DNA from 4 places in the Phyllobacterium sp. CL33Tsu genome. Region 4 is predicted to be linked to each of the others. Evidence: predicted binding sites of a transcription regulator. Region 4 holds the regulator's gene; each other region holds the start of a gene.
The links. The regulator PhoB, encoded in region 4, activates phosphate uptake and scavenging genes when phosphate is short. The targets are predictions, from matches to a motif close to TGTCATNNANCTGTCAT.
Positions count from the first base shown of each region.

Region 1: the regulator PhoB is predicted to act here: its motif matches at 2,681-2,697, upstream of BM074_RS03170 (inorganic phosphate transporter).
Region 2: the regulator PhoB is predicted to act here: its motif matches at 1,641-1,657, upstream of BM074_RS12395 (BtaA family protein).
Region 3: the regulator PhoB is predicted to act here: its motif matches at 2,337-2,353, upstream of ugpB (sn-glycerol-3-phosphate ABC transporter substrate-binding protein UgpB).

Region 1 is NZ_FORJ01000001.1:631,452-635,841, forward strand. Features, by position in the region: gene BM074_RS03155 (glutamine synthetase family protein) at 1-176, shown strand, start outside; gene BM074_RS03160 (NAD(P)/FAD-dependent oxidoreductase) at 197-1,483, shown strand; gene BM074_RS03165 (beta-ketoacyl-ACP synthase III) at 1,487-2,611, opposite strand; gene BM074_RS03170 (inorganic phosphate transporter) at 2,754-4,352, shown strand.
Region 2 is NZ_FORJ01000002.1:571,991-576,380, forward strand. Features, by position in the region: gene aroA (3-phosphoshikimate 1-carboxyvinyltransferase) at 55-1,323, opposite strand; gene BM074_RS12395 (BtaA family protein) at 1,707-2,963, shown strand; gene BM074_RS12400 (class I SAM-dependent methyltransferase) at 2,963-3,619, shown strand; gene BM074_RS12405 (hypothetical protein) at 3,621-4,390, opposite strand, start outside.
Region 3 is NZ_FORJ01000005.1:47,447-51,836, forward strand. Features, by position in the region: gene BM074_RS17170 (SIS domain-containing protein) at 1-399, shown strand, start outside; gene nagA (N-acetylglucosamine-6-phosphate deacetylase) at 396-1,553, shown strand; gene pncA (bifunctional nicotinamidase/pyrazinamidase) at 1,608-2,207, shown strand; gene ugpB (sn-glycerol-3-phosphate ABC transporter substrate-binding protein UgpB) at 2,415-3,725, shown strand; gene ugpA (sn-glycerol-3-phosphate ABC transporter permease UgpA) at 3,791-4,390, shown strand, end outside.
Region 4 is NZ_FORJ01000002.1:169,903-174,292, reverse strand. Features, by position in the region: gene pstA (phosphate ABC transporter permease PstA) at 1-68, shown strand, start outside; gene pstB (phosphate ABC transporter ATP-binding protein PstB) at 139-912, shown strand; gene phoU (phosphate signaling complex protein PhoU) at 935-1,660, shown strand; gene phoB (phosphate regulon transcriptional regulator PhoB) at 1,679-2,365, shown strand; gene BM074_RS10460 (metal/formaldehyde-sensitive transcriptional repressor) at 2,527-2,805, shown strand; gene dmeF (CDF family Co(II)/Ni(II) efflux transporter DmeF) at 2,802-3,743, shown strand; gene arsC (arsenate reductase (glutaredoxin)) at 3,824-4,246, shown strand; gene BM074_RS10445 (LCP family protein) at 4,256-4,390, opposite strand, start outside.

The sequences.
Region 1 (4,390 bases), on a different contig from region 4:
AACTGCCGCGCGGTCTCATCGAAGCGACAATCCTGTTCGAGCAGGACAAGGACCTGATCGGCATGCTTGGCGAAGCCTTCGTCATAACCTACGCCGCCATCAAGCGCGCCGAGTTCGAGACCTTCATGGAGGTGATCAGCCCGTGGGAGCGCGAATATTTGCTGCTCAACGTTTGACACGAAAATTGCCTTACGACATGCCCTATCAATCGCCCATTTCACCCGGCATCTCCTGGTACGAAACCACCATTCCTGACCGGACCGAATATCCGGCACTCGACGGATCACGCCAGGCGGACGTCGTCATCATCGGCGGCGGTTTCACCGGCCTTTCAGCCGCCGTCCACCTGGCGTCGGCAGGGGCCGACGTGGTGCTGCTCGAAGCCTATCGCTTCGGCGACGGCGCATCGGGACGCAACGGCGGCCAGCTTGGCACCGGCCAGCGCACCTGGGCCGAGGACCTCGAAGCGCAGTATGGTTTCACCCGCGCCAAGGCACTGTTCGATCTTGCCGAAGAGGCAAAAGCCTACCTCCTGCAATTTGCCGAAACCCATGGTATCGACATCGAATATGTGCCGGGGCAAATGTCGGTGGTGCACAAGAAGCGCTATCTGAAGCATTACCAAAAGCATGCGGAGCTTATGGCGACACGTTTCGGCTATTCGCATATTCACTTCATGGATGCGGCGGAGACTGCCGAGCGGCTCGGCTCTACCCGTTTCCTCGGGGGAAACTACGACAAGGGCACGGGCCACATCCAGCCGATGAAGCTCGTCGTTGGAACCGCCCGCGCCGCGGCAAGAGCCGGCGCGCATCTCTTCGAAAACACCAAGGTCACGGGGATCAGCTCCGAAAACGGACGCGTTGCTGTCACGACCGGTGCGGGGACCGTGACGGCGGCCAAGGCCCTGATCGCGGTCAACGCCTATGGCGGCAATCTCGAGCCCGTCAGCGCGGCGCATGTGATGCCGATCCGTTCCTTCATCGGCGCCACGGTTCCCCTCGGCAAGGACAGCCCCGTCCTCCCGGGCGGGGAAAGTGTCGACGACTCCCGCTTTGTCGTGCGCTATTTCCGCCGCTCCCGCGACGGTCGCCTCCTCTTTGGCGGGCGCGAGGCCTATACGGCCGATAATCCGGAGGACATCAGCACCCATATCCGGCGGCAGATCGCCGAAATCTATCCGGCACTGGCGGATGTCGAGATAACACAGGCTTGGGGCGGTTCGGTCGGTATCACGCTTCCGCGCCAACCCTTCGTGCGCGAGGTGATGCCGAATGTGATCTCGGCCGGCGGCTATTCCGGCCATGGGGTGATGCTGGCCAACTATGTGGGCAAGCTCTATGCGGAGACCGTAGCCGGCAATCGCGACCGGCTAAAGCTTCTGGAGGAACTGAAGGTCCCGGCATTTCCCGGCGGACGCACATTACGGGCGCCGCTGCTGTTTCTGGCGCTCAGCTGGTACGCGCTGATGGACCGGGTCTAGCAGCTATAACTTCCTGACGATCACGCTGCCGACAGAATAACCGGCGCCGAAGGAACAGATGACGCCGAGGCTGCCGGGTGCGAGATCGTCGGAGAATCTCGAGAAGGCGATGATCGATCCGGCCGACGACGTGTTGGCGTAATCCTGCAGGATGTTCGGCTGTTCGCCTGGCTGCGGCTCGCGCCCCAGCACCTTGACGCCGATCAGATCATTCATGCCCTTATTGGCCTGGTGCAGCCAGAGGCGGGACAGGTGCGCGGGTGCAATGTTCTCGTCGGCAAGGTGAGTGAGGATAAGGTCGGCAACGATTGGCACGACCTGCTTGAACACCTTGCGACCCTCCTGGCGGAACAGCATGTCGCGCCGGTCGCTCATATGGCCTTCGCGGGTCCGCCGCAGGAACCCGTTATTGTTGCGGATATTGTTGGAAAACTGGGTGAGGCAGCGGGTCGACACGATTTCGAAACGATCGGGCGCCGTGGCAAGATCGGCACGCTCGAGCAATACCGCCGTACAGACATCGCCGAAGATAAAATGGCAATCCCGGTCGCGCCATTCGAGATGCGCCGAACAGATTTCGGGATTGACCATGAGGATAGCGCGGGCCGAGCCTGAACGGATCATGTCTGCCGCCGCCTGAATGCCGAAGGTCGCCGACGAACAGGCGACGTTCATGTCGAAGCCGAAACCCTCGATGCCGAGCGCCTGCTGCACCTCGATGGCGATGGCAGGGTAAGGCCGCTCGTGGTTGGAGGCGGCGCAAATGACCGCATCGATTTCCGAGGCGGTGCGTCCGGCCTTGGCGAGCGCGTCCGTTGCGGCTTGCACCGCAATTTCCGCCATGACCGAGAGTTCGTCGTCGCGGCGTTCTGGCAAGACCGGATGCATGATTTCGGGATCGAGCACCCCTGACTTGTTGAGGACGTGGCGACGTTGGATGCCCGATGCACGCACGATGAAATCTTCGGCCGACATGGCGATTGGCTCGCGCGTTCCCGCCGCGATCTCGTCGGCATGAAGTTCATTCTGCCGCGTCGCAAAGGTGTTGAACGCCTCGACCAGTTCGGCGTTGCTGATGGACTGTTCAGGCGTGAAAACGCCCGTACCGCTGATGACGACCTTATGCATGGCGCTTCCAGTGTTGCTTTCCAAAAAACCGATAGAGACTCCCGGCGCCCGGCGCAAGTAATCCCGTATTGTCATAAGAGGTTCATCGACGGGCCATAGGCTTTCCCCATATTTCGATGATGGATTGGTAGGGGAACTGGCTATGACGGCGGAGAATTTGGCGGCAACGAGCCTCAGCGAACACCCTCTCGAAAAACCCAAGAGCCTCGGCAATCTGCCCAACTATGCGGTCGTCGCGATCCTGATCGCCGGCCTTATCTATGTCGGCTGGTCGCTGACACAGGATTTGACCAGTGCCGTCGCGGTGCCGTGGATCCTGCTCGGTCTTGCCCTGGTGACGGCCTTGGGCTTTGAGTTCGTGAACGGTTTCCACGATACCGCCAATGCGGTCGCGACGGTCATCTACACCAATTCGATGCCGGCGGAATTCGCCGTGATCTGGTCGGGCTTTTTCAATTTCCTCGGTGTGATGACCGCAAGCGGTGCGGTTGCCTTCGGCATCATTTCATTGCTTCCGGTCGAACTGATCATGCAGGTGGGTTCGAGCGCCGGCCTTGCCATGGTTTTCTCGCTGCTGGCGGCCGCGATCATCTGGAACCTCGGCACCTGGTATTTCGGTCTGCCCGCCTCAAGCTCGCATACGCTCATCGGCTCGATCGTCGGCGTCGGCCTTGCCAACCAGTTCGTCGCGCCGACAGGCACGGCAACCAGCGGTGTCGACTGGTCGAAAGCGACCGAAGTCGGCATGTCGCTGCTGATTTCTCCGCTTGTCGGCTTCGGCGCGGCGGCGCTTCTGCTTCTCACCATGAAGCTATTCATCAGGAACAAGGCGCTTTATGAGGCGCCGAAGGGCAATACGCCACCGCCTCTGTGGATTCGCGCAATGCTGATCTTCACCTGCACGGGCGTCAGTTTCGCCCACGGTTCAAACGACGGCCAGAAGGGCATGGGCTTGATCATGCTCATCCTGATCGGCGTCGTGCCGACCGCCTTTGCACTCAACAGGACTCCCGACATCAACTATCTCGATGCCTACAAGGCCGCTGCGACGCAGGCCGGCGCCGTTCTCCAGAAATACGAAAAGCCCGGTGTCGTCGTGACGGATGCGCATGCCGTCGTCAGCGAGGCCGTGCGCACCAAAACCTGGAGCGATGCCACGACTGTCGCGCTACAACAATTCATCGTCGATACCAATGCGAGCATTTCGCCCTACGGTTCGGCCGCTAATGTGCCGACCGGCATGGTCAGCAATACCCGCAACGACATGTATCTTGCGGGTGAGGCGCTCAAATTGATCGACAAGAAGAAGCTGCTGCCGATGGAAGCGGCGGACCTTGCCGTCATCAAGACCTATCACCAGGCAATCGACAATGCGACGAAGTTCATCCCGACCTGGGTCAAGGTGGCCGTGGCGCTGGCGCTCGGGCTTGGAACCATGGTCGGTTGGAGGCGCATCGTCGTGACCGTCGGCGAAAAGATCGGCAAGACCCACCTGACCTACGGCCAGGGCGCTTCCGCCGAGCTGGTGGCCATGGGGACCATTTTCACCGCCGACACGCTCGGCCTGCCGGTGAGCACGACGCACATATTATCGTCGGGCGTCGCCGGAACGATGGTTGCGAACGGATCGGGACTGCAGATGTCGACCGTGCGCAACTTGCTGATGGCCTGGGTGCTGACACTGCCCGTTTCGATCGCTCTCTCGTTCACACTGTTCGTGATCTTGCGTCATCTGATCTGATAGAACTGGCCTCAAACGAGAAATTATGGCCGGCCATG
Region 2 (4,390 bases), 400 kb from region 4:
CCAGATGCCCAGATACCCGAGAATCCGGTCTCCTGAACGATACTCGCCAAGATACTATGAGGGGGACGTTTCCTTGACCGCGACCCCTAGCGAACGCAGGGCGTTCCAGTAACCTGGATAGGTTTTCGCCACGCAGCCGGAATCAAGGATGTTGATGCCTGGCAGTTTGAGGCCGGCCAGCGCGAAGCTCATCGCGATGCGGTGGTCAGAATGGGTATCGATGTCGACCTCGGAAAAGCTTGACTGCAAACCCGGGTCCGAGGCGACAAGCAGATCGTCTCCCTCCTCAATGCCGAGGCCTGGGCGAATTGCGTTGAGCCCCGCAGCTAGCGCCGACACGCGGTCGCATTCCTTGACGCGCAGATTGGATAGCCCGCTGAATCGCACCGGTGTTTCGTTGAACGCCGCCAAGACCGCGATCGTAGGTATCGCGTCTTGCATCTGCGCGCCGTTGATGACAGCCGGCAACCGCGGAAACTGTCGGATAGTGGCCATTGCTCTGGCATCGGGTTGGGTGAATGCCTCCACCGGCATGCCTAGGTCAATTGAACCATTCGTGATCGCTTCCGCCGCCCACAGATAAGTAGCTGCAGACGCATCAGGTTCGACTATGAAATCGGTGGCGATATAGCCGGTCGGCTGGACGCGCCAACTTGCATCTGATGTCTGCTCCACCATTGCGCCGAACTTCTCCATTGCCGCAAGTGTCAGATCGACATAGCCGCGCGCCCCGATAGCGGGGCCAGATAGTATGATGTCGATCGGCCCCTCGCCAAACGGCGCGATCATCAGCACAGCTGAGACATATTGGCTCGATAGCGCGCCATCGATTTCGATCCGGCTGGTTTTCAGGCGGCCAGTGCCGCGCACGGTCACTGGCGGATAGCCAGCTTGGCTGAAGATGTCGATGCCCGCAGCGCGCAGCGCTACAACGAGCGGTTCGATCGGTCGGAGGCGCATATAATCGTCGCCATCGACGATGACCGTTCCGTCCACGACCGCCGCCGCTGCCGTGATAAAGCGGGTAGCGGTGCCGGCATTCCCTAGAAATAGCGGAACCGCAGGTGAAGAAAGGCGGCCGCTGCTGGTCAATGCAAAACTGGTTTCGTCAGGCTCGCTGACCATCACGCCCATGTCGCGCATAGCCGCGGACATATAGCGTGTGTCGTCGCTCTTCAGCGCGCCGCGGATAAGGCTATTGCCAGGCGCCATTGCCGCCAGCAGCAGAGCCCTGTTTGTGATCGACTTCGAGCCAGGAGGAGTAATCTGGCCGATCAGCCTGCGACCGGGCGGAGTAATCGTGGCAACCAAACGCTGGCTCATTCTACGTCACTTCCGGATACAATGCGGGCCGACAGGGCAGCCACGAATCGGTGAATTTGCATATAATTTCTTTAGGCCAGTCGGCACGCACCGACAAGCGCGATCCTGATGTCTACGTGCCCTGTTAGGCGTCATGGGCGCCTGGATTTGCGCTGAAACTGGCTTGGCGCAGCGGCGTCAACGAAACGTTGATAAAACACGGAAATGACGGCACTTGTTAAATTGCCTTTGCACGGCTGTCACACTTCCTGGCCGTGCAAGCTCAATTACTTGCCCGCTTAAATTGAATCAACTTGGCAAGTCGCTATAAGGGCGTGCGTCACCCATTTGTTACATCGGGATGCTAGGCGGGCAGGAATTTCCAATAAAGGGGATTCGATTAGATGCCGCTTGCTAGACAATCCGACGCACTGTCTCCGCGCAACGAGAAGCTCAACAAGGCGGTCCGGCAAAACAGGCTCCTTTCGAAGGCCGGCCTTTCGGAACGCCTCTTCGCCCATGTCTTCAAGGGGCTGGTCTATCCGCAAATCTGGGAAGACCCGGAGGTGGACATGGAGGCACTGCAGATTCTGCCTGGCCACCGGATTGTCACCATTGCCTCTGGCGGCTGCAACGCCATGTCCTATCTGACGGCCGATCCGGCCAGCGTCGAAGCCGTCGACCTCAACACCGCTCATGTCGCCTTCAACCGGCTTAAGCTCGCAGCAGTTGCCCGCCTGCCCAATTACGACGCCTTTTACCGCTTCTATGGGACGGCTGACGACAGGGCCAACCTTGCTGCCTATGAGCGTTTCATCCAGCCGCATCTCGACGCGACGAGCCGCGCCTATTGGGAAAAGCGCATGCTTTCCGGCCGGCGTCGGATCACCATCTTCTCACGCGACCTCTATCGGCACGGGCTGCTCGGGCTCTTCATCGGCATGGGGCATCGAATTGCCAGGCTGTACGGCATCGACCCGCGCGATCTGCTCAAGGCATCCACCATGGAGGAGCAGCGTGCCTATTTCGATACAGCCCTCGCCCCGCTCTTCGACAAGCGCATGATCCGCTGGGCGACGAAGCGGAAGTCGTCGCTGTTCGGACTAGGCATTCCTCCGCAGCAATATGATGCGCTCGCCACCGCCGGCGATGGCAATATGGCGCAGGTGCTGCGCGGCAGGCTGGAAAAGCTCGCCTGCGGTTTTCCGCTCTCGGAAAACTATTTTGCCTGGCAGGCCTTTGGCCGCGGCTACAGCGACAATGCCGAGACCGGTCCGTTGCCGCCCTACCTTTCTCGCAGCAATTTTGCCACCGTGCGCGACCGCGCCAGCCGGATGAACGTCGTCAATGCCTCCTTCACCGAGTTCCTCGCGGCAAAACCCGACGCCTCGGTCGATCGCTTCATTCTTCTGGATGCGCAGGACTGGATGAACGACACCCAGCTCAATGAACTATGGGCGGAGATCACCCGCACTGCCGCGCCGGGCGCACGCGTCATTTTCCGCACGGCCGCCGAGCCTACGATCCTGCCTGGCCGCGTCGACGATACGTTGCTTAATAGCTGGGACTATCAGGAAGAACTCTCCCGCGCACTGCACGAGCGCGATCGCTCGTCGATCTATGGCGGCTTTCATCTCTACCTTCGCAAGGACCGCGCCTGATGTTTGCCAAGATTGAACACGGCCCGCTGATGGACCGGGTGTACCGGCATCAGCGTCACTTCTATGACGCTACCCGCAAATACTATCTGCTTGGCCGCGACCCGATGCTTGCCGGGCTCACCCCGCCCGAGCGTGGCAGTATCCTGGAGATCGGCTGCGGTACAGGCCGCAACCTCGTGCTTGCCGGGCGGGCTTATCCTAAGACTTCGCTCTACGGCATTGATATTTCCAATGAAATGCTGGCAACGGCACGCAAGAAGATAGCTGCTGCAGGAATTGGTGATCGCGCCACGCTCGCCTATGCCGACGCGGCAAAGTTCGAACCTGAAGCGATCCTCGGGCGGCGCGAGTTCGACCGGATTTTCATCTCCTATGCCGTATCGATGATCCCGCAATGGCAGGCGGTGATGCGCGAAGCGATCAACCATCTCACGCCGGGTGGCGCGCTGCATGTTGTCGATTTCGGCGATCTGCGCGATCTGCCTGCCTTCGCGCGGCGCGGGCTTTATAAATGGCTCGAATGGTACCACGTGACGCCTCGCAACGACCTGTTCGATGTTGCAAGCGAGATTGCCCTGGCCTCCAATGCGCAGGCCGAAATCCATAGGCTTTATCGCGGCTTTGCCTGGATTTCAGTAATCCGCCGCCACGCCTGACCTACTGGCAAAGGTCGGCTTTGGGGCCGGCTGAACCTGGGCCCGCGAGGCAAAAGAGCATCGACATTTCCGCGGCCGAACGCCCGCTTTGCGGGTTCTCTTCGCCGCTATCGCCGCTTGTCGGTCGCTTCAACTCGCAATCATCGCGCAGCAGGCACATGACCGGGATCCGTGCCATGGCAACGGCAGCCCTCTGCATGCCGGCGGGACCGGAGAAATCTCCGGCATTGCGCACGCGGTACCATTGGTGGACTCGCGATATGCGAAAGAAGGCGCGCGGATTTGGCAAAACTGCGAGCCGCGAGCGCAAATCATTGTCGGCGAAGAGATCGACGACCTGGCCGTCATAGGGCTCGGCCAGGCGCCGATTGTTGGAAACGAAGGTGGAATCGAAGGTAATCGCCGCAGTACACGGGAACGCTGCCGCAAGGTGGCGTGCAAGTCCGCCGCCAAGCCCATGACCGACGACGATATATTCGACCGGCAGGCCCGCCGAGCCGCTTTGCGCCTCACGGCGGATACGCGAAAACTCCTTGCGCACAGTCCTGTATTGATCCCACGGATTGATCATCTGGGTAAACAAGGTGTTCTCGCTGATCAGATCCGGCAGGTTGAACGCGCTGTCCTTGCCTCTGATGACGAGCATTACCGAAAGCCGCACCGGGCTGCGCTTGTAGAAAAGCTCAGCGTAGAACCCACCCGGCCGGATGATCGGCCCGCCCTGCGGAGCCCAGCCGAATATTTCTGGTTTGAGATTGAAACGGTCCCGGT
Region 3 (4,390 bases), on a different contig from region 4:
CGCGGGCCTTCCCTTGCTATCTCCAATGAGGTGGCATTGAAGTTCAAGGAGACGAGCGGGGTCCACGCCGAGTCATACAGCGGCGCGGAAGTCATGCACGGGCCGAAGGCCATTGTCGGCAAGGGCTTCCCCGTGCTGGTTCTGGCGGCGCGTGATGCTGCCGAAGATTCGCTTGTTGAAGCGGCGAACCGCCTCGCCGAGCAAGGCGCGGCGGTGTTCCTCACCTCGTCAAAGCCGTCGAAGGCAACTGCGCTGCCCTTCGTCGCCACATCGCACCCACTCACCGATCCGCTCGCCCTGCTTGTTTCGTTCTATGCCTTCGTGGAAGGATTTGCCCGCAGCCGCGGCCTCAATCCCGACGAACCACCGCATCTGCGCAAGGTGACGGAAACGATATGAGCACCGCCTACGCATTGACGGGCGCCGAGATCTTCGACGGCGCGAACTGGCATAGCGACGCGGCGCTCGTCATCGACAAGGGCGTTGTCTCGAGCATTTCCGACGCCGCCCTGCCGGACGATATCCGCCGTGTCGAACTCGACGGCGGCAAGCTGGTGCCCGGGTTTATCGATATCCAGGTCAATGGCGGCGGCGGCGTCCTTCTCAACGACGGTCCGAGTGTCGACGTCATCCGGACGATCTGCGATGCGCATTTCGCCTTCGGGACGACCGCCCTGCTGCCGACGCTGATTACCGACACGCCCGAAATCACCGCGGCGGCGCTGAATGCCGGCAAGGCTGCCGCGCTTGACAAGGTGACGGGCTTCATCGGACTTCATATCGAAGGGCCCCACCTTTCGGTATCCCACAAAGGGACGCACGACCCGAAGCTCATCCGGCCCATGGAGGATGCCGACCTTGTCGCGCTTATCGAGGCGGCACAGCAATTGCCTGTGCTCCTGACCACAGTAGCGCCTGAGACGGTTCCCGCCGACAAGATCAAGGCTTTGACCGACGCCGGCGTCATTGTCAGCCTCGGCCATAGCGGCGCGTCCTACGAAGTCGCCCTCGCCGCTACGGAAGCCGGCGCGACCATGGCGACACATTTGTTCAACGCCATGAGCCAGCTTGGCCATCGCAGCCCCGGAGTCGTCGGTGCTGCGTTGCAGTCGGGCGAGCTTTCCGCCGGTCTTATCGCCGACGGGTTCCACGTCGACAAGGCATCGATGGCAATTGCCATCAGAGCCAAGCAAGGGCCGTCGCGCATTTTCCTCGTCACCGACGCCATGTCGACCATCGGCACCGACATCACCGCGTTCACACTGAACGGGCGCCGGATAACCCGCGCCGGCGGACGTCTGACACTCGACGACGGAACGCTTGCGGGAGCTGACCTCGACATGATCTCAGCGGTGCGTTTTGTGCACAACGAGCTTGGTCTGCCACTGGAAGAAGCCTTGCGGATGGCCTCGCTCTATCCGGCGGAGAGCCTGCGCATCGACCACCATTACGGTCGCCTTCTGCCCGGTTACATCGCCAACATCGTGCATCTTGACGATCGGCTCGACGTCAATCAGGTATGGATCGACGGCGATCTGCATTACGCGCGTTGACGCGGCTCGCCGATTGGTCATACTTGAGTTCTTCACGAGACATTGGAGATGAATATGGCCAAGGACGCGTTGATCGTCGTTGATGTTCAGAATGATTTTTGCCCGGGCGGCGCCCTCGCCGTTGAAGGTGGCCACGAGATCATTCCGATCATCAACAAGCTGATCATGCGCTTCGACCATGTCATCCTGACGCAGGACTGGCATCCCGGCGGTCACTCGAGTTTCGCTTCGACCCATCCGGGGAAGGCACCTTTCGAGACGGTCCCGATGTTTTACGGCAATCAGACGCTGTGGCCCGATCACTGCATCCAGGGCAGCGTCGGGGCCGAATTTCATGCCGAGCTGGAATGGACCAAGGCCGAACTCGTCATCCGCAAGGGTTTCCGCCATCATATCGACAGCTACTCGGCCTTTTACGAGAACGATCGCCAGACCCCAACTGGCCTCGCCGGCTATTTGCGTGACCGGGGGATCACCAATGTGACCTTTGCCGGACTTGCCACGGACTACTGCGTGGCCTATTCCGCGCTTGACGCCGTGGAGCACGGCTTTGCCGCCGATGTTCTGCTCGATGCTTGCCGCGGCATCAATCTCGGCGGTTCGCTGGCCGCCATGCTCGGTGAAATGCGCAAGGCCGGCGTCACCCTCGTCTGACCATAGCCGGCAAATAAAATCATCGGCAGACGCGCCCCGATCCCGGGACCGCCCCGCAGCCTCGACTATCGCCAGCGAATGAACAGCTGCGCATTTTTTCCACAGGCGGAACCGGACAAGGCACATTACTGTTGTCTGTCTGTCACATAATGGAGATACTGGCATCAAGCGCACTATAGATGACGCCTTCGTCCATGGGAGATTGAGATGACCTATCGTATTACCTCGTTGAGCCTTGCATTTGGCCTTGTCCTTGCCTCCTCCACCGCATCCTTCGCCGTTACCGAAATCAGCTGGTGGCATGCAATGACCGGCGCCAACAATGAAGTTGTCGAGACGCTGGCTAAGGAATTCAACGCGAGCCAGGGCGACTACAAAGTTGTTCCAGTTTTCAAGGGAACCTACCCTGAAGCATTGAATGCCGGCATCGCCGCATTCCGGGCCAAGCAGGCCCCTGACATTCTTCAAGTATTTGACGCCGGTACTGGCGTGATGATGGGCGCGGAAGGCGCGGTCAAGCCGGTTGCTGACATTCTTTCCATGGGCGGCTCGAAGTTCGACAAGAGCCTGTATCTGCCGGGCATCGTCGCCTATTATTCCAAGCCTGACGGCACCATGCTGTCCTTCCCCTACAACAGCTCCTCACCGATCCTGTACTACAACAAGGACGCCTTCAAGAAGGCTGGCCTCGATGAGAACAATCCGCCAAAAACCTGGACGGAAGTGTGGGACGCCGCCAAGAAGATCAAGTCCAGCGGCGCAGCGTCTTGCGGCTTCACCTCGACCTGGCTCACCTGGATCCAGACCGAAAATTACGCGGCCTGGAACAATCTGCAGTGGGGCACCAACGAAAACGGTATCGCCGCCACCGATGTCGAGTTGAAGATAAACGCGCCGACCTTCGTCAAGCACTTCCAGGAGATTGCCGACCTCGCCAAGGATGGCACCTTCCGTTATGGCGGTCGTACCTCCGAGGCAAAACAGCTGTTCACCTCGGGCGAATGCGCCATCTTCACTGAATCGTCAGGCGGCCTTGGCGACGTCGTGAAGTCCGGCCTCAATTTCGGCACCGGCCAGCTTCCCTACGAAGCAGGTGCGCAAGGTGCGCCGCAGAACACGATTCCGGGGGGCGCCTCGCTTTGGGTCTTCGCCGGCAAGTCGGACGAGCAATATAAGGGTGTAGCCGCTTTCTTCAATTTCCTGTCGAAGACCGATATCCAGGCTCGCCTGCATCAGGTCTCGGGTTATCTGCCGGTTACGATGGCGGCCTATGAGGCAACCAAGAAATCCGGTTTCTACGACAAGAACCCGGCGCGCGAGATCCCGATCAAGCAGATGCTGGGCAAGGCTCCTACGGAAAATTCCAAGGGCGTGCGCCTCGTCAACCTGCCGCAGGTACGCGATATCGAGAATGAAGAGTTCGAGAACATGCTAGCCGGCAAACAGACGGCGCAGCAGGCGCTCGACAATGCCGTCAAGCGCGGCAATGCAGCGATCAAGCAGGCGCTCGGCCAATAAGCCCTTCCGTCTGAAACCCGGCCGCAAGCCCTTGCGGCCGGGATTTCCTTTAATGTGAGGCATTCATGGCATCGTCCAACAACGTGACGTTTCCCAACAAGCTCCTGCCCTATTTGCTGCTGGCGCCCCAGCTTGCCATCACGCTCATCTTTTTCTACTGGCCGGCATCGCAGGCGATCTATCAGTCCGTCCTGCGCGAAGACCCCTTCGGCCTGTCGACACAGTTCGTCGGCCTCGGCAATTTCAGGCGGGTCATCAGCGATCCCAACTATCTGAATTCGCTGCAGGTCACGATCGTCTTTTCGGTCGCGACGACGCTGATCGCCATGACGATCGCGTTGCTTCTCGCCGTCATGGCCGACAAGGTCATCCGTGGCAAGAACATCTACCGCACGCTGCTCATCTGGCCCTACGCCGTTGCGCCCGCCATCGCCGGCATGTTGTGGCTGTTCCTGTTTAACCCATCGATGGGGACGCTCGCCTATCTCGCCCGCTCCGCCGGCTATAACTGGGACCCGCTGCTCAACGGCAACCAGGCGATGGTTCTGGTTGTTTCCGCCGCGGCATGGAAGCAGATCAGCTACAATTTCCTGTTCTTCGTCGCCGGGCTGCAATCTATTCCAAAATCGCTGATCGAGGCTGCCGCCATCGACGGTGCCGGCGAG
Region 4 (4,390 bases):
TTCTCTTCCTCGCGGTCATGAACATCACGGCCATCCTTCTGCGTCGCCGCTTCGAGCGCCGCTGGTAACTGTTCGAGAGAGGACCTAGTTATGAACCTTATGACGGAACGAAATCTCGAAAAGGCGGTAAACGACAAGATGAGCGCCCAGCCCAACGCAATCAAAATGCAAGGCAAGGAAGTCACTGTTCACTACGGCGACAAGCAGGCCTTGTTCGGTGTCAGCCTCGACGTGCCGGAAAAGATGGTCACGGCGCTGATCGGCCCTTCGGGCTGCGGCAAGTCGACATTCCTGCGCAGTCTCAACCGCATGAACGACACCATCGAAGGCTGTAAGATCGGCGGCAAGATCACGCTCGATGACGAGGATATCTACAATCCTAAGATCGACGTTGTCGAGCTGCGCGCCCGGGTGGGCATGGTGTTCCAGAAGCCCAATCCTTTTCCGAAGTCTATTTTCGAGAACGTCGCCTATGGCCCGCGCATTCACGGGCTCGCGAAGGGTCGCCACGAACTTGATGAAATCGTTGAGAAAAGCCTGCGCCGCGCCAGCCTTTTCGATGAGGTGAAGGATCGCCTGCATGAGGCAGGCACCGGACTTTCCGGCGGCCAGCAGCAGCGCCTGTGCATTGCCCGCGCCATCGCCGTCAGTCCGGAAGTGATCCTCATGGACGAGCCGTGCTCGGCGCTTGATCCGATCGCCACCGCAAAGGTGGAGGAACTGATCGATGAATTGCGCGAAAACTACACCATCGTCATCGTTACCCACTCGATGCAGCAGGCAGCGCGCGTTTCGCAGCGCACGGCCATGTTCCATCTCGGCAATCTTGTCGAGGTCGGCGATACGGAAATGATGTTCACAAGCCCCACCGAGAAGCGCACCCAGGACTATATCACCGGACGCTTCGGCTGACGCAGGAACGAGGACAAAGCACATGACCGAGTTGCAGCACACTGTGCGCTCTTACGATGACGAACTGAAGTTCCTGACGCACAAGATCGCCGAGATGGGTGGTCATGCCGAACGCATGGTCGAACAGGCGGTCGCCGCCATGGTCAATTCCGACAATGCGCTGGCGCAGCGCGTTATTTCGGACGATCTGATCCTCGACGCCGGTCAGCGCGAGATCGATGAAAAGGCCATTACCATCATCGGCAAGCGCCAGCCGATGGCGATCGACCTGCGTGAAGTCATCGGGACGATCCGCATTTCCTCCGATCTCGAGCGTATCGGCGATCTCGGCAAGAACATTGCCAAGCGCGTCGTTGCCGTGACCGATACCCGCCAGACGCTCTCGGTCTACCGCGGCTTGCAGACAATCGCCGAACTTGCCTTGACGCAGCTGAAGGACGTGCTCGACGCCTATGCGACGCGCTCGGTACAGCAGGTGAACATTGTGCGCGAACGCGACGACGAAATCGACGCGCTCTATACGTCGCTGTTCCGCGAATTGCTGACCTACATGATGGAAGATCCGCGCAACATTTCCGCCTGTACGCATCTTTTGTTCTGCGCCAAGAATATCGAGCGCATAGGCGACCACGCCACCAATATTGCCGAGACAGTCTATTACATTGTTACCGGTTCGCAACTGCCGGCGGAACGTCCCAAGGAAGACCAGACACATACTATTATTGTGGATGAAACGACCGAGTCCTAATTCAACTGAAGGCTTGATATGGCAATAGCTCCCAAAATCACCGTTGTGGAGGACGAGGAAGCCCTGAGCGTCCTCCTCCGGTACAATCTTGAAGCTGAAGGCTATGTTGTCGAGACGATCGCACGTGGCGACGAAGCGGAAATTGCGCTGCGCGAGAACGTTCCGGATCTTCTGATCCTCGACTGGATGCTGCCCGGCCTGTCGGGCATCGAACTCTGCCGCCGCCTGCGGGCGCGGCGCGAGACCGAAATCCTGCCAATCATCATGCTCACCGCCCGCGGCGAGGAAAGCGAACGCGTTCGCGGCCTTTCGACCGGTGCCGACGACTACATGGTCAAGCCGTTTTCGACGCCTGAACTCCTGGCGCGCATCAAATCCATGCTCCGCCGCGTCAATCCGAGCCTGCTTTCGCACGTGCTGAGCTTCGGCGATCTCAAGCTCGACCGCGAACAGCACCGCGTTTTCCGCAAGGAGCGCGAGCTAAAACTTGGCCCGACGGAGTTTCGGCTGCTCGAATTCCTCATGCAGTCACCCGGACGAGTCTTTTCGCGCGGCCAGTTGCTCGATAATGTCTGGGGTGCGGACATCTATGTCGATGATCGCACAGTTGACGTCCACGTTGGTCGCCTGCGCAAGGCGATCAATATCGGACGTTCGATAGATCCGATCCGCACCGTACGTGGCGCCGGCTATTCGTTCGGCTGATTCTCAATTATTGCGGTTCTAACAAGGGCGTCGCATCAGCGCTAGATGGCTGATGCGACGCCTTTTGGTATTTTGTAGTCCGCCGAGAATGTCCTTAAACCCTCAGTCCTCGGGTGTCCTGGACTTGAAATTTACACAAATATAGGGTAGGGGGCTATATTATGTCTCACACTACGAAGGAAAAATCAAAACTCCTCGCAAGGATCCGTCGCCTCAAGGGGCAGATGGAGGCCGTCGAGCGTGCGCTCGAAGCGGAAATGCCTTGCGGCGACATTTTGAACCTGGTGGCGTCGGTGCGCGGGGCGGTAAACGGCCTGATGGGTGAACTCATCGAAGATCATATTCGCATGCACGTCGTCGATCCCGGCACCGAGACGGACAGCGAACGCGCCAAGGGCGCCGTGGATCTCATCGACGTTGTAAGGATGTATCTGAAATGAGCCACGATCACGCGATCCATTTGCCTCAAGGCACGCATGCTCATGTGTTTCTGGGTGACGATCACGAGCGCAACGAACGACGCACCTGGTTTGTGATCGCGCTGACCGCGACGATGATGGTTGCGGAGATCGTGGCGGGAACGGTTTTCGGCTCGATGGCGCTTGTCGCCGATGGCTGGCATATGTCGACACATGCTGCCGCGATGCTGATCGCGGCGTTGGCCTATCTCTATGCAAGGAAGAATGCCAGCAATCCGCGTTTCACCTTCGGCACGGGAAAATTCGGCGATCTCGCAGGTTTTGCCAGCGCTGTGATCCTCGCGCTTATTGCACTGCTGATCGGCTGGGAGAGTTTCCTACGCCTTGCCAACCCGATCTCGATCAGTTTTCCGCAGGCGATCTCCGTTGCCGTGCTTGGCCTTGCCGTCAACCTTGTTTGTGCCTGGCTCTTGCGCGACGACCATAGCCATCATCACCACGGTCACCATGGCGATAACCATCATCACCACGGTCACGATCATAATTTGCGTGCCGCCTATCTGCACGTTCTTGCCGATGCGCTGACGTCCGTCCTCGCCATCATCGCCCTTCTCGCGGGCAGCATTTACGGCTGGCTTTGGCTCGATCCGGCCATGGGAATTGTCGGTGCTCTTGTTATCGCCAGATGGTCATGGGGTCTCATCCGCGATGCGGGCGGCGTGTTGCTCGACTATGTCCCTCAGGGTGAAGACCTGCCTGATGAAATACGTGGCGCCATCGAAAAGGAGGGCGACGTGATTACCGACCTGCACGTCTGGCAGCTTGGCCCGGGGCATCACGGTGCCATTGTTTCGCTTTTGAGCGACGATCCGAAAGCGCCGTCGTCCTATCGTGCCAAACTCGCACATATCCATGAGTTGTCGCATGTGACCGTTGAGGTAGAGCCGAAGGCCGCGTAAATTTCGATTCGGGTGTGTCACACGCTGAGCTTTGAAGACCCCACGTGCGACGAACGTTCGAATAGCCGGGAGCCCATGTGATGACCGTCACGATTTACCACAACCCGAAATGCGGTACCTCGCGTAATACCCTCGCCATGATCCGCAATGCAGGGATCGAGCCGGTGATCGTGGAATATCTCAAGACGCCGCCGAGCCGGGAAACCCTGAAGGAAATGATCAGCCGGGCTGGTCTTAGCGTGCGCCAGGCCTTGCGCCAAAAAGGTACGCCCTATGTCGAGCTTGGCCTCGACAATGCTTCGCTGGACGACGATGCGCTTCTCGACGCGATGATGGCCAATCCAATCCTCATCGAACGTCCTTTCGTCGTGACCGAAAGAGGCGTGCGCCTCAGCCGCCCTTCAGAAATTGTGCTTGAGATCCTGCCAGATGCGCAGAAGGGCCCGTTTTCCAAGGAGGATGGTGAGGTCGTTATCGACAGCTCGGGCACTCGCATCCGCTGAGCCTCGATGTTATGGACGAGCAACGCCATCGGCCTGCGAAATTTCGGCGCAGTGGTCGACGCGGCTGGCGCCGCAGGGCTTGGTCGTGGAATCTTGCGGCTCGCCGATCTTGGCCCGCGTGAACTCAGTATCCATCAGGGATTT